Regions from separate parts of the Lysinibacillus sp. JNUCC 51 genome, predicted to be linked through region 3. Evidence: a T-box and tRNA genes for the amino acid it is inferred to sense, from the RefSeq annotation. Region 3 holds a T-box; the other regions hold tRNA genes.

Region 1 (5,828 bases), 600 kb from region 3:
TTATGGAAAATATGAGTCGTAGCTGGTGAAAGAGGTGGAATCAACCACGTCCAATTGCCTGTAACCTTACGATCCGCCGCTGCTTCAGTTTCCTCAAACAATTTAAATTGCTGTGCAGCTGTATGATGATCTACAATGCTCACACCGTCTTCTTTAAAAGAATGTAGTACGGCAATATTCAGCTCGACTAATGCACGATCACGCCATAAAGAAGCCTGTTTAGTTGTATCGAGATTGAAAATTTCTGCTATAGCGGGCAGCATATTATAACGTTCATGATCTGCTAAATTACGTGCCCCGATTTCTGTACCCATATACCAACCATTGAATGGGGCAGCCTCAAAATCAATACCTGCCATTTGGAAACGCATACTCGATATAATCGGCACTGCATACCATTTTAATCCTAGCTTCTCTACTTGAGATGATTCTGGATGACGAATCGGTACCTGTAGTACATACTCGTCAGGAATCCTAAACAATTGCGGCTCCCTTCCGTCCATTTGTACAACAAGTGGAAGGACATCAAATGCCGTTCCCTCTCCTTGCCAACCAAGTGACTCACATAATTTTGTAAACTCAACAGAATGCAAATCACCAATGATTCCAGATTCAGTTTCATAGCCAGCATAACGGATTAGCTGATGATTCCATATACGAACACGCCCTGGTGCAAAAACCGTTATTGTTGGACGAATTTTTCCACCATTTGTTGCATACTTAATATGTTCAAGCAAAGCTTTGAAGATACCCTCTTCATTGGAAATATCGCGGGCATCTACAACATGCAGTGATTGCCAAAACAATCGACCAATACACTTATTACTATTACGCCAGGCCACTCGTGCACCAAAGATTAATTCTTCCGTTGTCGGTATATATTCGCCTGCAGTTTTAATTTGCTGTGACTTATTTTCTAGCCATGTTTTCGACTCATTTTGTTCTACTTGATAAAGTTCTAAAAAACGCTGTACTTCCTGTAAATTCATATCGAATTCCTCCATCTACCCTCATATTAGAGGAATGGAACTATAATCACCACGAAAAAATCTGCCAGAAAACATACATATTTTATATATGAAATACTTTGTTCAATATTTCATACCACCTCTTCATTTTATGAATTATGCCTCGGTATAATTGCCGCTGTCGTGCAAATAAACAATGCGTCAGGATTCGTCTTTATGCTTAAGCCTTCACTAAAATTATTTATTAAAAGGGTTCCCATCTTGAGTAGACATTATAAAAATCAGGAGAAATTACAGAGGAAAATTTTTTAAGTAGAGATATGCTATTATAACGTTTATTATAACGTTTTATTATGCCGAAGTAGGTAATACACGAGACGCATTAGGCCCCATTTTGCACTCCCTTTGCAGTATTTAGGAGTAGAAGTTATTATTTGTGCTTTAGAAATAAAATTTCCTTAACGCATGATGAACTTTGTTTGTCAGTATAGTTCGCATAAAAAAAAGCATGTCGCACTAATGTGCAACATGCTTGATGACCCGTACGGGATTCGAACCCGTGTTACCGCCGTGAAAGGGCGGTGTCTTAACCACTTGACCAACGGGCCGTGGCTCCGAAGGCAGGACTCGAACCTGCGACAACCTGATTAACAGTCAGGTGCTACTACCAACTGAGCTACTTCGGAATAATGGTGGGCCTAAATGGACTCGAACCATCGACCTCACGCTTATCAGGCGTGCGCTCTAACCAGCTGAGCTATAGGCCCATTATTTTTTGGAGCGGGTGATGAGAATCGAACTCACGACATCAGCTTGGAAGGCTGAGGTTTTACCATTAAACTACACCCGCAGATGGTGGGTCAGGACGGAATCGAACCGCCGACACTTAGAGCTTCAATCTAATGCTCTACCAACTGAGCTACTGACCCGGAAAATGGAGGAGGTAGAGGGATTCGAACCCCCGCGCGGTGTTACCCGCCTGTCGGTTTTCAAGACCGATCCCTTCAGCCAGACTTGGGTATACCTCCGGAAATTATATAAATGGTGGAGCCTAGCGGGATCGAACCGCTGACCTCCTGCGTGCAAGGCAGGCGCTCTCCCAGCTGAGCTAAGGCCCCAATAATTAAGAAAGATGGTCGGAATGACAGGATTCGAACCTACGACCCCTTGGTCCCAAACCAAGTGCTCTACCAAGCTGAGCTACATTCCGATATTATAGGCTTTTTTGGCGCGCCCGACAGGAGTCGAACCCATAACCTTCTGATCCGTAGTCAGACGCTCTATCCAATTGAGCTACGGGCGCATTTATAAAAACTGATGAGCCATGAAGGACTCGAACCTTCGACCCTCTGATTAAAAGTCAGATGCTCTACCAACTGAGCTAATGGCTCAAACTAAGAAATGAATGGCTGGGGTACTAGGATTCGAACCTAGGCATGACGGAATCAAAATCCGTTGCCTTACCGCTTGGCTATACCCCAATAATTAAATGGGGCGACTGATGGGAATCGAACCCACGAATGCCGGAACCACAATCCGGTGCGTTAACCACTTCGCCACAATCGCCACTATATGTAATCATAGCAGTGTTTGATAACGAGTACCTCGAAACCTGGCAGGGGCAGTAGGAATCGAACCCACACCAAAGGTTTTGGAGACCTCTATTCTACCGTTGAACTATGCCCCTAAAATGGTGGAGGGGGACGGATTCGAACCGCCGAACCCTAAGGAGCGGATTTACAGTCCGCCGCGTTTAGCCTCTTCGCTACCCCTCCAAGGGATGGTGCCGGCGATAGGAGTCGAACCCACGACCTACTGATTACAAGTCAGTTGCTCTACCAACTGAGCTACACCGGCAAAAAAAAATGGCGGTCCCGACCGGGATCGAACCGGCGATCTCCTGCGTGACAGGCAGGCATGTTAACCGCTACACCACGGGACCATTATGGTGGAGGATGACGGGCTCGAACCGCCGACCCCCTGCTTGTAAGGCAGGTGCTCTCCCAGCTGAGCTAATCCTCCTGGGTATAATGCCTAGCGACGTCCTACTCTCACAGGGGGAAGCCCCCAACTACCATCGGCGCTAAAGAGCTTAACTTCCGTGTTCGGTATGGGAACGGGTGTGACCTCTTTGCCATCATCACTAGACTATTGTCGGCTTCCAATATACATCGTATTTCTTCGTCAGCTTCTGTCGTTCAGTCAGTCACGTACTTAAGTACGCTCCTTCCTTCTCTCCATCGCTTCCTCGAACTACTCGTATCTTGAAACCCTTGGTTGAAAGAATTATTCTTTCAAAACTGGATAAACGGTGCATTGATTGTTTCAAACATTTTGGTTAAGTCCTCGATCGATTAGTATTCGTCAGCTCCATGTGTCACCACACTTCCACCTCGAACCTATCTACCTCATCGTCTTTGAGGGATCTTACTTACTTGCGTAATGGGAAATCTCATCTTGAGGGGGGCTTCATGCTTAGATGCTTTCAGCACTTATCCCGTCCACACATAGCTACCCAGCGATGCCTTTGGCAAGACAACTGGTACACCAGCGGTGTGTCCATCCCGGTCCTCTCGTACTAAGGACAGCTCCTCTCAAATTTCCTACGCCCACGACGGATAGGGACCGAACTGTCTCACGACGTTCTGAACCCAGCTCGCGTACCGCTTTAATGGGCGAACAGCCCAACCCTTGGGACCGACTACAGCCCCAGGATGCGATGAGCCGACATCGAGGTGCCAAACCTCCCCGTCGATGTGGACTCTTGGGGGAGATAAGCCTGTTATCCCCGGGGTAGCTTTTATCCGTTGAGCGATGGCCCTTCCATGCGGAACCACCGGATCACTAAGCCCGTCTTTCGACCCTGCTCGACTTGTAGGTCTCGCAGTCAAGCTCCCTTGTGCCTTTACACTCTACGAATGATTTCCAACCATTCTGAGGGAACCTTTGGGCGCCTCCGTTACCTTTTAGGAGGCGACCGCCCCAGTCAAACTGTCCGCCTGACACTGTCTCCTGCCCCGCTAAGGGGCATGGGTTAGAATTTCAATACAACCAGGGTAGTATCCCACCGACGCCTCCTTCGAAGCTGGCGCTCCGAGATCTCTGGCTCCTACCTATCCTGTACAAGTTGTACCAAAATTCAATATCAGGCTACAGTAAAGCTCCACGGGGTCTTTCCGTCCTGTCGCGGGTAACCTGCATCTTCACAGGTACTATAATTTCACCGAGTCTCTCGTTGAGACAGTGCCCAGATCGTTACGCCTTTCGTGCGGGTCGGAACTTACCCGACAAGGAATTTCGCTACCTTAGGACCGTTATAGTTACGGCCGCCGTTTACTGGGGCTTCAATTCGCAGCTTCGCTTGCGCTAACCACTCCTCTTAACCTTCCAGCACCGGGCAGGCGTCAGCCCCTATACGTCACCTTACGGTTTTGCAGAGACCTGTGTTTTTGCTAAACAGTCGCCTGGGCCTATTCACTGCGGCTCTCATGCGCTTGCACGCTCAAGAGCACCCCTTCTCCCGAAGTTACGGGGTCATTTTGCCGAGTTCCTTAACGAGAGTTCTCTCGCACACCTTAGGATTCTCTCCTCGACTACCTGTGTCGGTTTGCGGTACGGGCACCTCTCACCTCGATAGAGGCTTTTCTTGGCAGTGTGAAATCAGGAACTTCGTCCATACGGACTCGCCATCACAGCTCAACGTTACAGTGTGCGGATTTGCCTACACACACGCCTTACTGCTTGGACGCGCATATCCAACAGCGCGCTTACCCTATCCTACTGCGTCCCCCCATTTCTCAAACGGTGAGGAGGTGGTACAGGAATATCAACCTGTTGTCCATCGCCTACGCCTATCGGCCTCGGCTTAGGTCCCGACTAACCCTGAGCGGACGAGCCTTCCTCAGGAAACCTTAGTCATACGGTGGACGGGATTCTCACCCGTCTTTCGCTACTCATACCGGCATTCTCACTTCTAAGCGCTCCACCAGTCCTTCCGATCTGACTTCAACGCACTTAGAACGCTCTCCTACCACTGACATCGTAGATGTCAATCCACAGCTTCGGTGAATCGTTTAGCCCCGATACATTTTCGGCGCAGCGTCACTCGACCAGTGAGCTATTACGCACTCTTTAAATGATGGCTGCTTCTAAGCCAACATCCTGGTTGTCTGTGCAACGCCACATCCTTTTCCACTTAACGATTACTTTGGGACCTTAGCTGGTGGTCTGGGCTGTTTCCCTTTTGACTACGGATCTTATCACTCGCAGTCTGACTCCCGTGTATAAATATCTGGCATTCGGAGTTTGTCTGAATTCGGTAAACCGGGATGGCCCCCTAGTCCAAACAGTGCTCTACCTCCAGTATTCTCATCACGAGGCTAGCCCTAAAGCTATTTCGGAGAGAACCAGCTATCTCCAAGTTCGATTGGAATTTCTCCGCTACCCACACCTCATCCCCGCACTTTTCAACGTGCGTGGGTTCGGGCCTCCAGTAAGTGTTACCTCACCTTCACCCTGGACATGGGTAGATCACCTGGTTTCGGGTCTACGACCACGTACTATTTCGCCCTATTCAGACTCGCTTTCGCTGCGGCTCCGCCTTCTAAAGCTTAACCTCGCACGTAATCGTAACTCGCCGGTTCATTCTACAAAAGGCACGCTATCACCCATTAACGGGCTCTAACTACTTGTAGGCACACGGTTTCAGGATCTCTTTCACTCCCCTCCCGGGGTGCTTTTCACCTTTCCCTCACGGTACTGGTTCACTATCGGTCACTAGGTAGTATTTAGCCTTGGGAGATGGTCCTCCCGGATTCCGACGGAATTTCACGTGTTCCGCCGTACTCAGGATCCACTCAG
Region 2 (5,828 bases), 1.6 Mb from region 3:
ATCATTTAAAGAGTGCGTAATAGCTCACTGGTCGAGTGACGCTGCGCCGAAAATGTATCGGGGCTAAACGATTCACCGAAGCTGTGGATTGACATCTACGATGTCAGTGGTAGGAGAGCGTTCTAAGTGCGTTGAAGTCAGATCGGAAGGACTGGTGGAGCGCTTAGAAGTGAGAATGCCGGTATGAGTAGCGAAAGACGGGTGAGAATCCCGTCCACCGTATGACTAAGGTTTCCTGAGGAAGGCTCGTCCGCTCAGGGTTAGTCGGGACCTAAGCCGAGGCCGATAGGCGTAGGCGATGGACAACAGGTTGATATTCCTGTACCACCTCCTCACCGTTTGAGAAATGGGGGGACGCAGTAGGATAGGGTAAGCGCGCTGTTGGATATGCGCGTCCAAGCAGTAAGGCGTGTGTGTAGGCAAATCCGCACACTGTAACGTTGAGCTGTGATGGCGAGTCCGTATGGACGAAGTTCCTGATTTCACACTGCCAAGAAAAGCCTCTATCGAGGTGAGAGGTGCCCGTACCGCAAACCGACACAGGTAGTCGAGGAGAGAATCCTAAGGTGTGCGAGAGAACTCTCGTTAAGGAACTCGGCAAAATGACCCCGTAACTTCGGGAGAAGGGGTGCTCTTGAGCGTGCAAGCGCATGAGAGCCGCAGTGAATAGGCCCAGGCGACTGTTTAGCAAAAACACAGGTCTCTGCAAAACCGTAAGGTGACGTATAGGGGCTGACGCCTGCCCGGTGCTGGAAGGTTAAGAGGAGTGGTTAGCGCAAGCGAAGCTGCGAATTGAAGCCCCAGTAAACGGCGGCCGTAACTATAACGGTCCTAAGGTAGCGAAATTCCTTGTCGGGTAAGTTCCGACCCGCACGAAAGGCGTAACGATCTGGGCACTGTCTCAACGAGAGACTCGGTGAAATTATAGTACCTGTGAAGATGCAGGTTACCCGCGACAGGACGGAAAGACCCCGTGGAGCTTTACTGTAGCCTGATATTGAATTTTGGTACAACTTGTACAGGATAGGTAGGAGCCAGAGATCTCGGAGCGCCAGCTTCGAAGGAGGCGTCGGTGGGATACTACCCTGGTTGTATTGAAATTCTAACCCATGCCCCTTAGCGGGGCAGGAGACAGTGTCAGGCGGACAGTTTGACTGGGGCGGTCGCCTCCTAAAAGGTAACGGAGGCGCCCAAAGGTTCCCTCAGAATGGTTGGAAATCATTCGTAGAGTGTAAAGGCACAAGGGAGCTTGACTGCAAGACCTACAAGTCGAGCAGGGTCGAAAGACGGGCTTAGTGATCCGGTGGTTCCGCATGGAAGGGCCATCGCTCAACGGATAAAAGCTACCCCGGGGATAACAGGCTTATCTCCCCCAAGAGTCCACATCGACGGGGAGGTTTGGCACCTCGATGTCGGCTCATCGCATCCTGGGGCTGTAGTCGGTCCCAAGGGTTGGGCTGTTCGCCCATTAAAGCGGTACGCGAGCTGGGTTCAGAACGTCGTGAGACAGTTCGGTCCCTATCCGTCGTGGGCGTAGGAAATTTGAGAGGAGCTGTCCTTAGTACGAGAGGACCGGGATGGACACACCGCTGGTGTACCAGTTGTCTTGCCAAAGGCATCGCTGGGTAGCTATGTGTGGACGGGATAAGTGCTGAAAGCATCTAAGCATGAAGCCCCCCTCAAGATGAGATTTCCCATTACGCAAGTAAGTAAGATCCCTCAAAGACGATGAGGTAGATAGGTTCGAGGTGGAAGTGTGGTGACACATGGAGCTGACGAATACTAATCGATCGAGGACTTAACCAAAACGTTTGAAACATTCAATGCACCGTTTATCCAGTTTTGAAAGAATAAGAAAGCTTTTCAGAAAAAAAGCTTGCAATTATAACGGAAATGCGTTATAATAAATCTTGTCTTTAAAATAGTCTAGTGATGATGGCAAAGAGGTCACACCCGTTCCCATACCGAACACGGAAGTTAAGCTCTTTAGCGCCGATGGTAGTTGGGGGCTTCCCCCTGTGAGAGTAGGACGTCGCTAGGCTATATGATAAAATTATTCCGAAGTAGCTCAGTTGGTAGTAGCACCTGACTGTTAATCAGGTTGTCGCAGGTTCGAGTCCTGCCTTCGGAGCCATTCTTGGAGAGTTGTCCGAGTGGCCGAAGGAGCACGATTGGAAATCGTGTAGGCGGTTAACACTGTCTCAAGGGTTCAAATCCCTTACTCTCCGCCAGCACTTTAAGGATTTTTCATTCCAAATGAAGGCCCCTTGGTCAAGTGGTTAAGACACCGCCCTTTCACGGCGGTAACACGGGTTCGAATCCCGTAGGGGTCACCATTTAATACCCAGATGGAGGATTAGCTCAGCTGGGAGAGCATCTGCCTTACAAGCAGAGGGTCGGCGGTTCGAGCCCGTCATCCTCCACCATTATTAATTCAAATAAATCACTCATTATCGCGGGGTGGAGCAGTGGTAGCTCGTCGGGCTCATAACCCGAAGGTCGTTGGTTCAAATCCGGCCCCCGCAACCAAAATGGTCCCGTGGTGTAGCGGTTAACATGCCTGCCTGTCACGCAGGAGATCGCCGGTTCGATCCCGGTCGGGACCGCCATTTTTTAAAAAATATGGGTCAGTAGCTCAGTTGGTAGAGCATTAGATTGAAGCTCTAAGTGTCGGCGGTTCGATTCCGTCCTGACCCACCATATTTTTTTGCCGGTGTAGCTCAGTTGGTAGAGCAACTGACTTGTAATCAGTAGGTCGTGGGTTCGACTCCTATCGCCGGCACCATGGCTTTTCCGGAGGGGTAGCGAAGTGGCTAAACGCGGCGGACTGTAAATCCGCTCCTTAGGGTTCGGCGGTTCGAATCCGTCCCCCTCCACCAGTTTTTATTTAATAGGGGCATAGTTCAACGGTAGAATAGAGGTCTCCAAAACCTTTGGTGTGGGTTCGATTCCTACTGCCCCTGCCAATTAATTTTATGGCGATTGTGGCGAAGTGGTTAACGCACCGGATTGTGGTTCCGGCATTCGTGGGTTCGATTCCCATCAGTCGCCCCATTTTCAATAAAATTAATAAATACAATATAACAATGGCGATTGTGGCGAAGTGGTTAACGCACCGGATTGTGGTTCCGGCATTCGAGGGTTCGATTCCCTTCAGTCGCCCCATTGTTGGGGTATAGCCAAGCGGTAAGGCAACGGATTTTGATTCCGTCATGCCTAGGTTCGAATCCTAGTACCCCAGCCATTTTTGCGGAAGTAGTTCAGTGGTAGAACACCACCTTGCCAAGGTGGGGGTCGCGAGTTCGAACCTCGTCTTCCGCTCCAAATATGACGGCGGCATAGCCAAGTGGTAAGGCACAGGTCTGCAACACCTTTATCACCGGTTCAAATCCGGTTGCCGCCTCCATATTTTATTACTCAATCGGTTTATCCGATTTTTTTTATCTCCATTATGCCGGTGTGGCGGAATTGGCAGACGCGCACGACTCAAAATCGTGTTCCTTTGGAGTGTCGGTTCGACCCCGACCACCGGTATCATATTTAGTAAAGAATCCTTGATTACAAGGGTTCTTTTTTTGTTTGTAGAAAACATTTAAGATCCTCTCAAAATGTATTTTTTGAGAGGATTTTTTTATACGAACCAAGATTGCTTATACATAGTACAGAATTTTAAATAATATTAGTCTAAAACTCTTTTATATCATATGTGTATTTAAAATTTCAAATAAAGCATTTCTCAAAATATGATCGAAAGCCAACAAAGATTGTTTTGTATGCTTTTTTAAAGAGTTATATGGTAGAAATCAATAATAACAAGGGGGTGACGAGATGAAAAAGTAATGGCGAGTTTGTTGTGTTCAATTTTATTTGTTGCTGTTCCATTTAGGATTATTAATAAAAGATAGCATTAAGCTACCCTTAATTTATTTCACCACTTTCTAATTTTTTGTTTAAAGCTATATAATCCTTTTTGGAAAAGGTTACTGTTACTCTATCCAATCTATTCCCACCCGGATATAAAAGTAATTGCTGATTAAATTTTATACCTAAAGGTCCAACCGTTTGATAAATAAGATTTAGAATTTTAAAACATTCTAAATCTACCCCTTCTTTCAAATGATTTTTAATATTAAAAGTAACCACATCTTCAACTTCAATAAATCTAGGTTTTCGAGGAGAAATATTGTGTGCTTTACAAAGTCTTTTTAGAAAATTTTGATAATAATCTTGTTGTTCCATTTTCTAAGCGAGCCTTCTTCAGATTCTGAATTAAATCATGGCACTTAATAAAATAGGTACTTGTTCGCTTTTTAGCAGCCGTAATGCCGATTGCTGTGGCCAGATGGGTCTTGCCGACACCACTTGGACCTAGGAATACAATATTCTCGTTTTCATGGATAAAACGAAGACTTTGAAAATCGAGTATTTGTTGTTGATTAATAGTTGGTTGAAAATCAAAGTTAAAATCCTTTATCTCCTTTAAATGTGGAAATGCAGCGACTTTCACCATCGCATGAATCATATTTTGCTCACGCACATCGATTTCATAATTTGTCAATTTAATAAGTGTATCGATAAAAGAAAGCTCATTTTTATTACTAAAGTCGATGACTTCATTCAAATGGATGCCCATTTGCTTTAATTTTAAATACTCTAAGTTTTGTTGTAGTTGCTGATAATTTGTACTCATTATTGAATTCATTTATACACTTCTCCAATCGCTGCTAAATTCCGTTTCGCTAAATCATTAATATCAGGGTATTCGGGCAAGGCCTTTGTCATCAGTTCACGATAATGTGCCTCTTGATAATTCAATTTTGCTTCACTTTTTTTGTGTTGCGCGATTAGTTCCATGTTATAATAAATCCATAATTGATTATCGTACACTTGTAACCCTACTTTTTTGCCTTGATACTCCGGTGGTACGGAGTATTGATTGGACTTGTAGGAAATCATGCTCGATGCATTGACTTTTACAAGCGTATGGTTGATTCGATAGGAATCTCTTACTCGTTCAGTTGGTAGCTGGAGTAAGTGATTCTTTTCTTTTTGCCATTCTAAAATCGGAATTTTATTCTTGATAGGCATGGATTTCATCTAGTAATTTCATCGTTGTTTCCACTTTTCCTTTTGTTTGGGGACGACCTACTATACAAAGCTTCACCTTAAATCCAAAGTCTTTCGCAAATTGCGCGAACTTCGTATTCACTTTTCCACCAAAATGTTCTGTTCGTGCTTCATCCATCACTGCTGTCAGTAATGAGTTCTTCTGGTACACCACCCATTTTTTCAAACGTATCGGTTAAGAAAGAACATAAAACTGCCTGCGATTCGGAAATACTCATATAAAAGAATCGCATACGAGAGTAGCTTAACACTAACACGGCTACATTAATCTCCACCTGTTCACCATCACATGTTTCATAAAGAATGCTTTCTTTCCAATCCAACTGTGCTTGTTTGCCTATACGCGTTACATAACGGATACCGCTATGTACAGAAGATACGCGTTCATTTATCTCAAAATAAGCCTTAAATTCGGGCGTATTGGCAATATAGGTACGGAATGTAGATCCTGTCCACAATCTAAACCGTGATTGTCTTTTAAATACTGCCAAAGATTACGTCGATAATAAAATACCTGCTTAGAATCTTCTGATAAGAGATTGGCAATAATCGGATAGAACTCATCAATTTTAGATGGCTTATTACGCTTTGTTTTTGGTATAAAGCCATTTAGATATTTATCGATTGTTCGTCGATCTACGCCCATATCCCTTGCTAATTTACTTTTATTAATCTTCATGTTTAAATGCTCCATTACTTGT
Region 3 (5,828 bases):
CCCTCGTTTAGTTCATGAGGTGCTAATTGTAAACGACGACAAAAATGATGTAAGATCGTTTGCCACTCAATAGAAAACATCGGTATCGCTTCCGCATCTTTTACCGGAACACCTACGTAATCAGGCAAAGCGGTTAAAGCAAAACGTAACTCATAACAACTTCGTAAAAATGAATCTTGTACCCCACTTTTACTATGTAATAAACGTTGATATACGAATTGCTTACAATGCTTTTTATAAAGCTGCCAATAAAGATGAAATTCCTCTTTTGAAATTGACTTAGGCTCATAAAAAGGAAAATGTTGCTTATGAATAGTTAGTTCCTGTACTTTACCTATAAAAGTATGCCCATGAACATGAAGAAGATTCGTCCAATAAATAAAACTAGATGTGTTTGCATCATAGGTCACCAAATAAGCCAAGCCTCGTGCTGTGGCAATTATCATCTTTTGCATAATTGGAGAAATGGAAATTTTTCGAATACCTTGTGTAGATTGTCTTTGAGGTGTTTGAAAAAGCCACAATGGCTGTATAGAATTATTCTCGTATCCAGATGTACGCAGTAGCCACTTTTCATGTGAAATTGTACTACATTGAAATTCAATGGCAATTTGCTTTTGCTCCTTTATCAGAAGCATATCTGGTCGCTGTGAAAGTTTCTGTAAATAAGGCTCCAGCTTTACTGTATGCCCGAGTTTTCTCAGCCATTCAAATAATTGGACTTTCCCTTGTAAATGAAGTTTTGATTCACCCTCTGCAAATAACTGTACACAGCTATTATTAGCAATATGAGCGAAATGAGGCACATTATATTTACCTATCTTTAATTGAACAGGCTGTTGGCATTGGGGACAATAAAATTTCATCTGCCGCCTATATCGTTGTAAAGCTTCCCTTGAATATTGGTATGGAAGGAAAATCTGCTGCTGCTCATTATAGGCCATAAGCATATAATCATCTCCTTTTTAACCTAATTGTAAAGGAGTGTTTTTATAGCAACAAATAAAGAACGGCTTTTTCTTGAAATATAAATTTTGCCTCGATTGCCGTGTCGCGCAGATAAACAATGCGTCATGCTTAGGCCTGCGTGAAGCAGGTCAGTTAGCCGTTATCGCATGGATGCGATGATTTTAGGCTAACACCCTATGTGAAATCCTTTCAGATTCTGCGATGTTTGGACACCGCTGAAAGAAGTTAAAATTGCAATCTTTTTAATCCTTTTAAATAAAAAGACTGTAAATAAACTTGATAATCACCAAGTTTGTTTACAGTCTAAACCACTGAATCAAGTACTCATTACTTTAAATAAAATATTTTCGTACTGTTTCAAAGCAATTAAATTCCATAATTTTTTCGCCATATTCCTCTAAGCGATGGATTGTGAAATTTGATGGTATTAAAAATTCTTTAATAACGGCATTTCTATCGTGATGATTCAGTTCTTCATCTGCGTTCGCAAAGTCTACTACCAAATAGTACCAATTTTCATATTTAAATAATGAGGAATCCACTAATTCATCTGTCATGCGTTTCGCTACAGGGATTAACTCATCAATATCTTTAAATTTATAAACATAAATGTCTGTATCCATAAATAACTCTGACTCATCTAAGTCACCAAACTGAGTTAGTTGACTGAGAAGATCCTCTCCAACGTCCTCGAATGGGGCAAACATCTCTTTGTGTTCGTCAAATTGCGAAGAACCATCTAAGGTTTCACCGTCTTTTAAAATATGTGCACGTGTGACAATGATTTCTAAGCCTACTTCAGACGCATTGATATGAATCCAAATAGGACCTTCTACATCAAAGTAATCCTCCGTGTTTACTTCATCAATCATATCCCAAAAAAGTTGTTCACCCTTTGCTCGATTGTACCAAATTTCTTCACGACTATAGCCGCGATCCTCTATATCATTGTACGTAATAAAGAGCTTGAGTGTATTTTCGTTTACACGTTCGATGTCCACTAGACCTCATCTCCCTTCACTGTCATTTGTCGAAAAACAGTTTTGTTTCATTAGTATGCTTTTATTCATTGTTTTTAACCTCATACTCCGTTTTTGTTTTTCAACCTTTGACCACACTACAGTAAAACTCTTGAGCAACCGAAATCAAAAATAAAATTAATTGTCCACAGTTGTCTCTAATTATATTGTATGCTGTTCTGTCATAAAATGAAAAGGATATACACCGTTTCACAGAAGATATTTGAATTATTGAAATTGTAGTAAACTATTAAGTTTAAATCAAGTTTAACATACTTTACGGAAATATATGACTTTTCCCTATTATTTATTATACTTTAAATAGAAGGTTTTACATAAGTAAAACATAAAAAAATAGATGTCACAATATGCTTGATGCATATGTAACATCTAATACTTATTCTATGCAGAATACGGAGATATTAGTTCACCATACGCTGTGCTTCTTGCAATTGATACGCACGAACTTTACGAGGTAGGAAACGACGAATTTCATCTTCATTGTAGCCAACTTGTAAACGTTTCTCATCTAATATGATTGGACGACGTAATAAACCTGGATACTCTTGAATTAACTCATATAAACGTTGTAATGGTAAGCTTTCAACATCAACATTCAATTTCTGGAAAATCTTTGATCGAGTTGAAATAATTTCATCCGTACCATCCTCTGTCATACGCAAAATTTCTTTAATTTCACTAATGCTTAATGGTTCGGAAAATATATTACGTTCTGTATATGGAATTTCATGCTCCTCTAACCATGCTTTCGCTTTTCGGCAAGACGTACAACTTGGTGATGTAAATAAAGTTACTATCATACTGACACATCCTTTCCATTTAATCATTATCTATAACCAGTGTGTTAAATTAGAATTAATGTAATGTAATCTACATATCATTATACAGTACTCTGTGATGTTTGAATATAGTCCCAATAAAAAAAAGAATAACCTTATCACACTAAATTTTCTGTCTATTTATTTTACTTTTAAAAGCAGCAGTTACTTCTTGTCATGTCTAATGAACTACTAATAACATTCCCATTCGTAGCGCATTTTAAACACTCATCTCTGATTGTTTTTGTTCTCATTTAAAAAATTTAAACGAGAATATTGTCAATTCAGTGTGTACAATATAGACGTATATTTACTAATATTGGTTGCATTTTCAAGTAAATAGCTCAACACCATAATGTTTGGTTAATTTCCATACCAACTGGGAGCTTTTCTAGAATGCTAAATAGATAAAAAAAGCAGCGAAAATAGCATATAATTTTTTTCCCAGAATGACCACCGCCAAAAGTCTGACTTTGCACACTTGCATTTCACTGAGCCTTTATAATATAATTTTTTGCAATCAATCAATTATGTCTTTGGTGAGTTCACCTCATCTATACACTTGGAAGACAATTATTGAACTAAATAAAAAACGCTGACGAAGAGTAGTACATTTGCACTTTACACGTTTAGAGAGTCTGTGGTTGCTGCAAACAGATCGTGTAAGCATTTGGAATGGACTTCCGAGTTAGCTTTGTGAACGTCTTAGTTTCCTTACTGGAGTCTATTAGCAGAGCTCGTCCCTTCACGTTACGAAGTAAAGTGGCCTATTTAGGCAAGCTGGGTGGTACCGCGGATTCAAACATCATTCGTCCCTTCATTAGAAAACTAATGAGGACGCATGATGTTTTTTATTTTGGAAAAATCGACTAGGCCTTATGTAAAGACTATCTAAGGCAACAAAATTCTAGGAGGAAATGACAATGACAACTATTTTTTCAGGCGTACAGCCAACAGGTATTGTAACTCTAGGGAATTATTTAGGTGCGTTTAAACAATTCCCAGCATTACAAGATGAAGGAGACGCTGTTTATTGTATCGTCGATCAGCATGCAATAACAGTGGCACAAGATCCAAAGGAATTACGTCAAAATATTCGCAACCTAGCAGCTACGTATATCGCTACTGGTATCGATCCTAAAAAATCTACATTATTTATTCAATCAGAAGTGCCCGCTCATGCACAGGCAGGCTGGATGTTACAATGTGTTGCATCGATCGGTGAGCTTGAACGTATGACACAGTTCAAGGATAAATCTCACGGTAAGGAAAGCGTATCTGCTGCTCTACTAACATATCCACCATTAATGGCAGCAGATATCCTTTTGTATAATACAAACATTGTTCCTGTCGGTGATGATCAAAAGCAGCATATTGAGCTTACTCGTGATTTAGCAGAGCGCTTTAACAAACGTTATGGTGACGTTTTAACGATTCCTGAAATTCAATTACCAAAAGCAGGGGCTCGTATCAAATCACTACAAGAGCCAACAAAGAAAATGAGTAAATCTGATCCAAATACAAAAGCGACAATTAAGCTTTTAGATTCAGCGAAAGATATTGAGAAAAAAATCAAATCAGCTGTTACTGACTCTGATGGTTTTGTGGCATTTGATGTGGAAAATAAACCTGGTGTTTCTAATTTACTAACAATCGAATCTGCCATTTCAGGTGTATCTATTGACGATCTTGTAAAAAAATACGAAGGCGTTGGCTATGGTGGTTTCAAACAAGGTGTAGCAACAGCGGTTATTGATCACCTGACTCCAATTCAAGAGAAGTTCTATAATTTAGTAGAATCCTCAGAATTAGATACTATTTTAGATGCAGGTGCTGAAAAGGCAAATGCAATTGCAAGTGCTACTTTAAAACGCATGGAAGAAGCAATGGGCCTTGGTCGTGCTCGTCGCTAAAAATAAAAATTTATCATAGAGATAATTAGAAGAGCTTGGCCAAAAAGAGAGTAATTTAAGAGTTACATCTTATCCTTTTCATTTAAAGTTTTATCATAACCAAGATCAAGTACAACAGCGCATAACACAACGGCTGATCCAATGGCCAGATAAAATGCTGATGTTTGTGCCATGAACTTAAAAACCACTAGCCAGGTATATCCAAGTGTACGATAATTTAAATACAAGATGAGATTCCCTACTGAGAGAATCAATAAACCATAGCTCATTAAAAATAAAAATAGTCGGAACAAGATAAGAGCATCCTTTCTATTTCTTCTTAATTATCATCTATTCACAAAACTATAAAAAAAGACGTCAGCCACGTAAATAAAATGGGCTGACGTTTTTTTTATGTTATTGAAAGACAAATCTAACAGAATAGACTTATAACATTGAAATGATTGTACATCTGTTATTACTACCTCTATTGTTTCGCATATAAAGGCATTTTGCTGCAAAGTGGTTGATTGGAGTGGAGACTGGGCGACTCCTTGGGGATCAGCGAAAGGGGAACGAAGGCTAAGATCATCACGTCCTGTGATAACGCCTTCGTGACCAACATCGGTGCCGCTGCCGCTTCGTTAGCACTATGCTTTCGCGCAAAAAACTTCGGTTGGCCCAAGCGGCTCATCGGACGCCCCCAGGAAGCTCTGCGCGAAAGCGAAGCGGCAGCGATAAAAGCGCCCAGTCGGAACAGAAATCAACCTCTCGTTTTACAGAAGCTCTGGTGAATATAAAAAAATCAGTGGAAGATGAAGTATCTCCCACTGATTATAGTTTTACTTTATTATTCCTCGATTTTTTTGAATAGTAGACTAGCGTTGTGTCCACCAAACCCAAGTGAGTTACTCATAGCATATTTAATATCTGCTTTTCGAGCTTCATTCGGTACATAATCTAAATCACAATCTGGATCTGGATCTGTTAAATTAATTGTCGGTGGTATAATACCTTCTTTAAGTGCTAGTGCTGTGAAAATAGCTTCAACACCACCAGCTGCACCTAATAAGTGACCTGTCATTGATTTTGTAGAACTCATTGCAAGA

Evidence for each region. The T-box of region 3 lies ahead of trpS (tryptophan--tRNA ligase). A T-box ahead of a tRNA ligase gene usually reads a tRNA of that ligase, here a tRNA-Trp.
Region 1: it has a tRNA-Trp gene. The T-box ahead of trpS (tryptophan--tRNA ligase) is inferred to sense a tRNA for this amino acid. The anticodon was not compared.
Region 2: it has a tRNA-Trp gene. The T-box ahead of trpS (tryptophan--tRNA ligase) is inferred to sense a tRNA for this amino acid. The anticodon was not compared.

Annotation. Positions count from the first base shown of each region.
Region 1 covers NZ_CP065545.1:2,179,299-2,185,126, forward strand. The annotation lists gene JNUCC51_RS10445 (nitric oxide synthase oxygenase) at 1-989, opposite strand, end outside; tRNA gene JNUCC51_RS10450 (tRNA-Glu) at 1,505-1,576, opposite strand; tRNA gene JNUCC51_RS10455 (tRNA-Asn) at 1,578-1,654, opposite strand; tRNA gene JNUCC51_RS10460 (tRNA-Ile) at 1,659-1,735, opposite strand; tRNA gene JNUCC51_RS10465 (tRNA-Gly) at 1,745-1,818, opposite strand; tRNA gene JNUCC51_RS10470 (tRNA-Phe) at 1,822-1,897, opposite strand; tRNA gene JNUCC51_RS10475 (tRNA-Ser) at 1,904-1,996, opposite strand; tRNA gene JNUCC51_RS10480 (tRNA-Ala) at 2,011-2,086, opposite strand; tRNA gene JNUCC51_RS10485 (tRNA-Pro) at 2,102-2,178, opposite strand; tRNA gene JNUCC51_RS10490 (tRNA-Arg) at 2,195-2,271, opposite strand; tRNA gene JNUCC51_RS10495 (tRNA-Lys) at 2,287-2,359, opposite strand; tRNA gene JNUCC51_RS10500 (tRNA-Gln) at 2,375-2,449, opposite strand; tRNA gene JNUCC51_RS10505 (tRNA-His) at 2,459-2,534, opposite strand; tRNA gene JNUCC51_RS10510 (tRNA-Trp) at 2,582-2,655, opposite strand; tRNA gene JNUCC51_RS10515 (tRNA-Tyr) at 2,660-2,743, opposite strand; tRNA gene JNUCC51_RS10520 (tRNA-Thr) at 2,750-2,825, opposite strand; tRNA gene JNUCC51_RS10525 (tRNA-Asp) at 2,835-2,910, opposite strand; tRNA gene JNUCC51_RS10530 (tRNA-Val) at 2,915-2,990, opposite strand; rRNA gene rrf (5S ribosomal RNA) at 3,001-3,116, opposite strand; rRNA gene JNUCC51_RS10540 (23S ribosomal RNA) at 3,303-5,828, opposite strand, start outside.
Region 2 covers NZ_CP065545.1:3,141,435-3,147,262, forward strand. The annotation lists rRNA gene JNUCC51_RS15165 (23S ribosomal RNA) at 1-1,806, shown strand, start outside; rRNA gene rrf (5S ribosomal RNA) at 1,926-2,041, shown strand; tRNA gene JNUCC51_RS15175 (tRNA-Asn) at 2,058-2,134, shown strand; tRNA gene JNUCC51_RS15180 (tRNA-Ser) at 2,140-2,231, shown strand; tRNA gene JNUCC51_RS15185 (tRNA-Glu) at 2,262-2,336, shown strand; tRNA gene JNUCC51_RS15190 (tRNA-Val) at 2,351-2,426, shown strand; tRNA gene JNUCC51_RS15195 (tRNA-Met) at 2,455-2,529, shown strand; tRNA gene JNUCC51_RS15200 (tRNA-Asp) at 2,534-2,609, shown strand; tRNA gene JNUCC51_RS15205 (tRNA-Phe) at 2,625-2,700, shown strand; tRNA gene JNUCC51_RS15210 (tRNA-Thr) at 2,710-2,785, shown strand; tRNA gene JNUCC51_RS15215 (tRNA-Tyr) at 2,796-2,879, shown strand; tRNA gene JNUCC51_RS15220 (tRNA-Trp) at 2,893-2,966, shown strand; tRNA gene JNUCC51_RS15225 (tRNA-His) at 2,979-3,054, shown strand; tRNA gene JNUCC51_RS15230 (tRNA-His) at 3,090-3,165, shown strand; tRNA gene JNUCC51_RS15235 (tRNA-Gln) at 3,170-3,244, shown strand; tRNA gene JNUCC51_RS15240 (tRNA-Gly) at 3,250-3,324, shown strand; tRNA gene JNUCC51_RS15245 (tRNA-Cys) at 3,333-3,406, shown strand; tRNA gene JNUCC51_RS15250 (tRNA-Leu) at 3,454-3,534, shown strand; gene JNUCC51_RS15255 (hypothetical protein) at 3,919-4,239, opposite strand; partial or broken gene JNUCC51_RS15260 (ATP-binding protein) at 4,196-4,690, opposite strand; partial or broken gene istA (IS21 family transposase) at 4,699-5,828, opposite strand, start outside.
Region 3 covers NZ_CP065545.1:1,576,788-1,582,615, forward strand. The annotation lists gene JNUCC51_RS07895 (competence protein CoiA) at 1-950, opposite strand, end outside; gene mecA (adaptor protein MecA) at 1,302-1,970, opposite strand; gene spxA (transcriptional regulator SpxA) at 2,411-2,806, opposite strand; T-box leader at 3,414-3,647, shown strand; gene trpS (tryptophan--tRNA ligase) at 3,751-4,740, shown strand; gene JNUCC51_RS07915 (YuzI family membrane protein) at 4,803-5,033, opposite strand; gene fabF (beta-ketoacyl-ACP synthase II) at 5,570-5,828, opposite strand, start outside.